2 regions of the Peribacillus sp. NPDC097224 genome follow, and region 1 is predicted to be linked to the other one. Evidence: riboswitches for the same ligand, from Rfam matches in the RefSeq annotation. Region 1 holds a riboswitch; the other holds the start of a gene.
What was found. Region 1 has a riboswitch for thiamine pyrophosphate ahead of tenA (thiaminase II). Riboswitches for the same ligand answer to the same signal wherever they lie in the genome.
Positions count from the first base shown of each region.

Region 2: linked by a shared signal. The riboswitch ahead of thiT (energy-coupled thiamine transporter ThiT) and the one ahead of tenA (thiaminase II) in region 1 are both predicted to bind thiamine pyrophosphate.

Region 1 covers NZ_JBIWDK010000003.1:467,307-471,522, reverse strand. The annotation lists gene ACIQXR_RS09010 (DUF459 domain-containing protein) at 1-60, opposite strand, end outside; gene ACIQXR_RS09005 (GNAT family N-acetyltransferase) at 218-727, shown strand; gene ACIQXR_RS09000 (aspartyl-phosphate phosphatase Spo0E family protein) at 783-959, opposite strand; gene ACIQXR_RS08995 (Fur-regulated basic protein FbpA) at 1,186-1,449, opposite strand; SAM riboswitch class I at 1,548-1,651, opposite strand; TPP riboswitch at 1,956-2,061, shown strand; TPP riboswitch at 2,130-2,222, shown strand; gene tenA (thiaminase II) at 2,328-3,017, shown strand; gene thiW (energy coupling factor transporter S component ThiW) at 3,018-3,551, shown strand; gene thiD (bifunctional hydroxymethylpyrimidine kinase/phosphomethylpyrimidine kinase) at 3,520-4,216, shown strand, end outside.
Region 2 covers NZ_JBIWDK010000003.1:186,986-191,201, reverse strand. The annotation lists gene ACIQXR_RS07600 (transglycosylase domain-containing protein) at 1-936, opposite strand, end outside; gene ACIQXR_RS07595 (universal stress protein) at 1,227-1,751, shown strand; gene thiT (energy-coupled thiamine transporter ThiT) at 1,804-2,385, opposite strand; TPP riboswitch at 2,484-2,586, opposite strand; gene ACIQXR_RS07585 (cation diffusion facilitator family transporter) at 2,837-3,724, shown strand; gene ACIQXR_RS07580 (histidine kinase N-terminal domain-containing protein) at 3,948-4,216, shown strand, end outside.

The DNA.
Region 1 (4,216 bases):
CGCATAGGCAACTAAACAAATAACAAGTACAATAAAAAATAAGCCAACGATTTTCTTCATTTGTTTTGCTTCTCCTTTTGTATTCACTAGGAAGTATTTTATTTTTAAATACCCAAAAAGAGGACAAGCCTAACATTTGAATAACTTAATAAAAATTAAATTGCATGACGCACCTGTACTGGTGATTGGAATGCCATAATAAATGGATTGGAGCTTAATGATGAAGGAGTTTACAGAATTCAGGGAAGCAGTATTTGAGGATTTGCCTAAAATTATCGAAATTTACAATTCTACAGTACCTTCGAGGATGGTCACTGCGGATACAGAACCAGTTACAGTAGAATCACGGCTCAAATGGTTTGAAGAACATCATATTCTCAAACGGCCATTATATATGATCATACATGATGGAAAAACAGCTGGATGGATGAGTTTTCAATCTTTTTATGGTAGACCCGCATATGATTTTACCGCTGAAATTAGCATCTATATAGATGAGGAGTTCCGTGGGAAAGGAATTGGACAACTTTCAATCCAAAAGGCTATAGAGGTGAGTCCGAAGATAGGGATTAAGACACTTCTTGGATTTATTTTCGCACACAATGCACCAAGTATTAAGCTTTTTTCAAAATTTGGTTTTGAAAAATGGGCGCATTTACCGAAAATAGCAGAACTCGATGGAGTGGAACGCGATTTGGTCATTCTTGGTAAACGTGTCACTACATGACTTCCATTGCAAAAGGCGATTGCCTGGATTTGAATGGTCTAGTGGGATGTACTGATTATTCGCGACAAACTCCCAGGAATTTTATATGTGTGACCGCATTCAATAAAGAATCCAACTCTTGACTTGCTTGAATGGTCATCCTGCTTGTCAAACCATAATTTTTTGCTAACATAATCATTTCTTTTCGTTTTTCTTCAATTTTTTCAACTGTTGTTATATGAGGAGGCTTCAATATAATCACTTCCTATTTTTCAATTATTTTACATTTTTATCATAACCAAAGCACTAGGCGAAATCAATCATTTTACATGTTTTAAATATGTTATTTCACTAGTGAAATGTGACAAAATACCCATTATATTTTTCTATTTTGTACTTTTTATGTCAGTTCAAAGAGAAAAAGCATTCGCTTTTACACAGCAAATGCTTTTTCTCTTTGATTGTTCACTATAGGTTAACTAAGTCATGCACTCTGGAGGTGACTCATTACCTGATCTATCTATAACGATCTTATATTCATCTTCAAGAGCTTTTAATGGAGCATCATAGAGATGCTTTTCATCAGAGGTTTTGTATACACCATTTGATAATAGTTCTTCTATCAACAATGCTCTCCTCTGTTCTTTTTTCTCGAAAAACTCTGCCATATGAATGGCCCCTTTCCTTTTATTCATATTTTCCACATATAATGCCCCTAATCTTATAGGATTTGCTAAAGCCAAAATATATATACCTGTTGTATGGGATTCTTAAACCCTATTTGACAAAAATAAAAACCCCTTCTAATCCAAGAAGAGGTCGACAGAGGTCCGTTCGTCTCTTCTTATCTTCCAAGCGATTGCTTGTTGGAAGAAGCACAGTTCCCCGATGGGTCTGTTGCCGAGGTTTCATAGGGCCAAGTCCCTCCACCTCTCTGGATAAGAATACAGAATATAAATGATTTTGACATGATTTTATCCCACTTGCAAGGATAAGTCAATTACATTCAAATAATTTTTAATTTTTATATTATTTTTCCGTGTGCCCTTTTAGCACAAGGTAAGACCATATCCCTATTTTGCTAATAACTATATTTCCCTCCAATTGACCGTGGGTTAGGTATGCTCCATTTACCATTGGGGATTTTATCCTACTACCCCTTTCACGCCACAAAATACTCATAAAATTCTATTGGATTCAAAGGTTGCATTTTCCTTTTTATCTGATATGATGACAATAATCACATACGAAATACCACTAGGGGAGTCTTCTATAAGACTGAGATGGAATGATGTTCCGGACCCTTTGAACCTGATCCGGGTGATGCCGGCGGAGGAAAGTGGATGATATCGTCGTCGTATATTTGACTTCATCCATCTGCCCCGTTCCGTTTTCAGGAACGGGGTTTTCGTTTAATTGAATAATAAACTGCTAGGGGAGCCATTAATAGGCTGAGAATCAAACCCTTTGTACCTGATCTGGTCATACCAGCGGAGGAAAGCAGGTTGAAAAAGGGATTCGTACATTCCTAGAACAGCCGCTTTCTATATGAAAGCGGCTGTTCTTCATTTTTGGACACTCCCCTCCTTTGTATGTGAATGAATTATAAGGGGGAAAAATCATGACGAAAACCCAAATGAAAACTTTCAGTGCTAGACTCCACGAACGTTCAAAAGAAATTTGGAAAAAGAATCATACTCATCCTTTCGTTCAAGCAATTGGAAACGGGACACTATCAGAAAAGAAATTCGCCTATTACTTAAAGCAGGACTATATCTATCTTATGGATTATGCCAAGCTTTTTGCCTTAGGGACCATCAAGGCCACTAACCTTGAGATCATGACCAAATTTGCGAGTATTTTAAATGAGACTCTACAGGTAGAAATGGATTTGCATAGGAGCTACTGCAAGGAGTTCGGAATTAGTTCTGAGGAATTGGAAAATACCGAACCCACTCCGATTACCCTTGCCTATACAGGTTATATGCTCAATGCTGCCCATCATGGAACTTTAGCCGACCTTATTGCCTGCTTACTTCCTTGTGCCTGGGATTACTATGAAATTGGCTCGTTATTAAAAGAACAAAATGGTACAGCACTAGAAACAAATCGTTATATCGCTTGGATTCAATCATATGCATCCCCCGAATTCGCAGATGCGCACAAATGGTTGGCCAAGCTGTTAGACGAACTGACGGAAGATATGCCTGAGGGGGAATTAAAAAGATTAGAGAAACACTTTTTAATGACCTCCCGATATGAATATTTATTTTGGGACATGGTTCACAACGAACAGGATTGGCCTCTTTGAATGCTAGATACTGGTAACTTGTTACGGAAAATGACGTTGACTAGCTTGTTCACGGCCATCACTACCCTGACTAGCTCATTCGTTTACATCCCTGTTGGTTTTGCGAAGGTGTTTCCTATTCAACATGTAACCAACGTCATGACAGCCGTTATGTTGGGGCCGCTTTTTGCTGTGACACAGGCCTTTTTAGTATCCCTTATCAGGAACATGACAGGTACAGGTTCCATTTTTGCATTTCCGGGCAGCATGGTTGGTGCCCTGCTGGCGGCCTTCCTCTACCAAAAAACAAGAAGGATGGGACACGCCTGCTTGGGAGAAATAGTGGGGACAGGCATTCTCGGATCCATCGCCTGTTATCCGATCGCGCTTTTATTATTGGGAAAAAAAGCGGCACTTTTTGGTTTTCTGCCAGCTTTTCTTCTTAGTTCTTTAACGGGCGCAATTATAGGCTTTCTTTTATTGAAAGTTCTCTTAAAAAATCATTATATGAAGGGGTTTTTTTATGAAAAGGGCACTAACGATCGCCGGATCTGACTCTGGGGGCGGAGCCGGCATCCAAGCTGATTTAAAAACATTTTCGGCCCATCGGGTTTATGGCATGTCTGTTATCACCGCCGTTACGGCACAGAATACCTTGGAAGTTCGATCTGTACAGCCCATCGATCTCCCTGTGATCACCGATCAAATTGCGGCCGTATTTGAAGACATTCGTGTAGACGCAGTAAAAATAGGGATGCTTGGATCAAAGGAGACGGTCGAAACCGTCGCCCATTCACTAAAATTATTTAAACCGGCTATCGTCGTCCTTGATCCTGTCATGATTTCCAAAAGTGGACACCATCTGTTAGATGAGAGGGCCGTTTCGTCGTTAAAAATCGATTTACTTCCACTTGCTACACTTGTCACGCCGAATATACCGGAAGCAGAGGTCCTTACCGGATTCCCGATCCGGACGAAGCAGGACTTTTATAAGGCATGTACCGCTATTCTGGAACTGGGTCCGAAGGCTGTTTTACTGAAAGGAGGACATGCAGCAGGAAATCCAAATGATCTCTTTTATGATGGCAAGGAGTTCTCTTGGATCAAGGGTGAACGCATTCATACGAAAAATACGCATGGAACTGGCTGTACCCTTTCCTCTGCCATTGCATCTAATCTTGCTAATGGACTTCCTTTAGCGACGTCCATTGAACAAGCGA
Region 2 (4,216 bases), 280 kb from region 1:
CCCAGAAGGGAAATTGGCATCCTGACTATAGACTGATTCGGCAGCCTGCTGCATCGGTTGATCTAATGTGGTATATATTTTATAGCCCCTAGTGAGTAATTGCTGGAGCTCCAATCCATACATGGTGGAGGCTTCAGATAGGACATGGTCTATATAATAAGGATACTTCCCTTTTAAAGGATCTGTATCTTCACCTAACTGTAGTGATACTTCATCCTTTTTGGCAGAAGCCGCTTCCTCTTCGGTCAAATATCCGTGTTCGGTCATTCTAGACAGTACCAAATCCCGTCGTTTAACCGCCCCTTCTGGATTTTTGTACGGATCAAGCTTGGAAGGCAAGTTAATGACCCCAGCAAGCAAAGCCCCTTCGGCGACGGTTAACTCAGAAACATCTTTTGAAAAATATATGTTCGCTGCCTTTTTGAGTCCCCATGCTCCATGTCCAAAATAAACTTGATTCACATACATTTCCAAAATTTCATCCTTTGTATACGTACGTTCCAATTCTTGAGCGATGAAAAACTCTTCTATCTTTCTTTTCAAGGTCCGATCTGATTCAAGCATGGTGATTTTTACAAGTTGTTGGGTAAGTGTGCTCCCGCCTTCAACAACGCTTTTCGCCTTGACATTTTTCACCATCGCACGCATGATCGCTTGATAATCTATGCCATGATGTTCATAAAAACGGTGATCCTCAATGGATACGACCGCTTGAATGAGATGTTCCGGGATCTCCTCTATCGCGACGCCTTCCGATTTATTAGCCGTGACGGTACTGGCTAAGTTCCCATCCTCGTCATAAATCTTGGTCGGTTGCTGAAGTTGATCCTGGAGATTGCTTATATCCACAGTTTGTTTAAAATATATGAACAAACCGGCTCCCACTACGACAATGATTGATATAATTATAAGACCTATTTTCAATAACGCTCTCATTTGTACCCCCATTTTCCCAGATGCGACATGCTCCATTAAAAATATTTTGCCCTTTTTATGAAAGAAAACTCTTGCAATGGCTAAAAGGGAAAACAAATTCCACAACATTTTTCCCATTATCCTTTTCCATACAAAGTGCCTACAATATTTCTCCCTTTCATGCCTAGTCTTTTCTTTTTCCATACCCTTTACCCACATTTATAAATCAATATACACCTGAAAAAGGCATGAAACCAATAAAAACGGGTATATAACCTATAATGACAAATTATGGGGAGAGATGATTTTAGATGAAACAATTAAAACGTATCGTCGCCGCTTATGATGGAAATGAAGAGAGCAACCGCGCAGTGGAATATGGAGCTTCATTAAAAAAGGCCTTTCCGGAAGCTGAATTGACCATTGTTCAAGTTCTGAATCCAAAAGGTGAAAGCCGCATCATCGAGAGTGCATCCGCTCCTGGGTTCGTACCGGCAGCAGGATTTTATGTCGACCCTTCACAAACGCATCCCGTAACAGAAGTAGAACAACAAAGTCAAATGCACATGAACGATACTCCCACCGTTCATGAAAACAATGTGAGGATGGCTGAAAGCAATATGATGAGATTGCTCAGTGAATGCCAGGTTAATGGAAATATCGAGATTTTAGAGGGAAATGCCACCGATAGTATATGTGACTATGCAAAGCGGGCGAATGCCGATTTAATCATCGTCGGCAACAGTGCAAAAAGCGGCCTGGAAAAGTTCTTCCTCGGAAGCACCAGCAGTTCCATAGCCAAGCAGGCACCTTGCTCGGTATTTATTGCAAAATAATGGAGAAAAGGGCCGGCTCATAATTGAGCCGGCCCTTTTTATAGGTCTGTCCTTAGATGGCTTTCTTCAACAAGACATTCGAAGCAGCCGAATAAAGCACCATTACCACGATTGCTGATAAAATAAAACTAAACAGCATATATGTCCCATTGTAAATCAAGGAATAGAGGACGACTGGTTGCCCGTCTGGCGCATATTCCCCAAAGAAAACGATACCTGCTGTAAAATGGCAAAGAAACCTCAGGAAGCTCCCCACAAACATGCCACAAACCGCATATATATCCCCTCTTAACCGTTTTCCCCCTTTACGGTTATTCACAAATTTATTCATGAACAACCCGGATAATCCCACGGCGGTAAAAGCAAGGAAATATTCGATAAATCCTTGAAGCGGCGTTGCCAGAAATGCCAAACCAGTGGCAATCTGCAAAAGCCCCAATAGTAAACCGGTGGCCATTCCGCCCTTGATTCCCCAACGATAGGCCATTAAGAATATCGGTACCATGGCAATGGAAATCGATCCCCCCTGTGGCCATATCCTTGCAAAAACAAAACCGGAGACTATATCCAGCAGTAATGCCAATGCAGAAAAAATCGCGACCTCTGTCATGAATAATGTTTTATGTTTCATCATCTCTCACCCTTCTCCACGTGCAAAAGTGCCCATGAGTCCCGTGTAGCTTTTTCGGCATGCAAAAAAGCAACACCAGGGCGGTAATGGATGCCCAGTATTGCTATCCAAAACCACATCCCTACGCTAGTACTAACTAACAGGTTCATAGGGTCTGAACTCAAACGTTCACTCTCAGCCATCTTGGCTCCCCTTGTGGAAGTATTTAATTTTTGTTCCTCGGTTAGAATATACTACTAGTTTCTCTAATTGACAAGTAAATAACACGATTATATCCACGAGCGTTTTTCCCTATTACTGGTTATATTTTTTCATCCAGCCAACTTCTTTACATGGCCTCAATACACATGCCATACGCCAAGTTAGATGGATAAAGACGACAATTTTTCTATAGACTCACTAGGGTTCAATTTGATATCTTTATAAAGGTTATTTTGCACGAGGGGGAAAAGACATGGATAAACATTCAATTTCTGCTGAAAAGGGCGCCTATATCAGTATAGCCGCATACATATTCTTGTCGGCCCTCAAATTAACGTTTGGTTACTTTGGAGACTCGAAAGGACTTTGGGCAGATGGTTTAAACAACACGACCGATATCATTGCCTCTGTCGCTGTATTAATAGGCTTAAAAATATCAAAGCGACCACCTGATAATAATCATTCATACGGTCATCTGAGAGCTGAAACCGTAGCGTCTCTGGTTGCCGCCTTCATTATGATCACCGTCGGATTACAGGTCATATACAGCGCCATCGAATCATTCTTTTCGCAGGATGCGACAGTTGTACCGAATATGTTCACAGCTTATGTCGCTTTATTCTCCGCCATCTTCATGTACGGGGTTTATCGTTACAACTTGGCTTTAAGCAAAAAAATAAACAGCGCCTCCATCCATGCTGTCGCACAGGACAACCGTTCTGATGCTCTTGTCAGTATCGGTGCTTTCGTAGGTATTATCGGTACCACAATCGGCATAGACTGGTTGGATGCGGTTGCGGCTTTAGTGGTAGGTCTGATGATCTGTAAAACGGCTTGGGATATTTTCCACGACGCTTCACTTTCCTTGACCGACGGTTTCGATGAACAGCATCTCCAACAAATAGGTCAAACCATCCTGTTGACGGATGGGGTGAAAGACATGAGTGAAATTAAAGCTCGGATGCATGGGAATGAAATTCTGGTTGAAACAACCGTGCATGTCAATCCGCTCTTGACCGTCATCCAAAGTCATGACATTACAGTGAAGGTTGAAGAAAACTTATTAAAGGAACATGACATCAAACATGTCATTGTCCATATCGAACCCTATACATTTCAAAAAAAAGGTACCCGTCAATAATGAACGGTGCCTTTTTTATATGTGTAAACCCCCTATTAATACAATGTTTACCTAATATAAACAAAGCCTTTCCCCTTTTACCGATCATTTACCGCATGAATGAGTATTTAAAGAACGCTTTCAATCTGTTATTATTAAAACCATATATTACATTTTGGAATTATATTCTAATTCATTCATAATTAAGTAAGATAAATTCATTTTCCTACACATGGAGGGCAAAATGGTATTGAATCGAGAAATGACTCTTCACTTCCTATCTTCTCATAAAACTACTATCCTTACCGAATGGAAAGAGCGATTAAAGCATTTGTCAGATGGCTATATAGAATATTTTGAAGAAGAAATAGAAAAAATTCTAAATTCACTGATGAAACAACTGAAAAATACAGATACTAACATAGATGATATGCTGAAGGATTTAGGGGAAAAGATTTCAGCCGGCCGGGTTAAACAGCATTTGAATATGGATATGTTCTTTTCCATAACCTC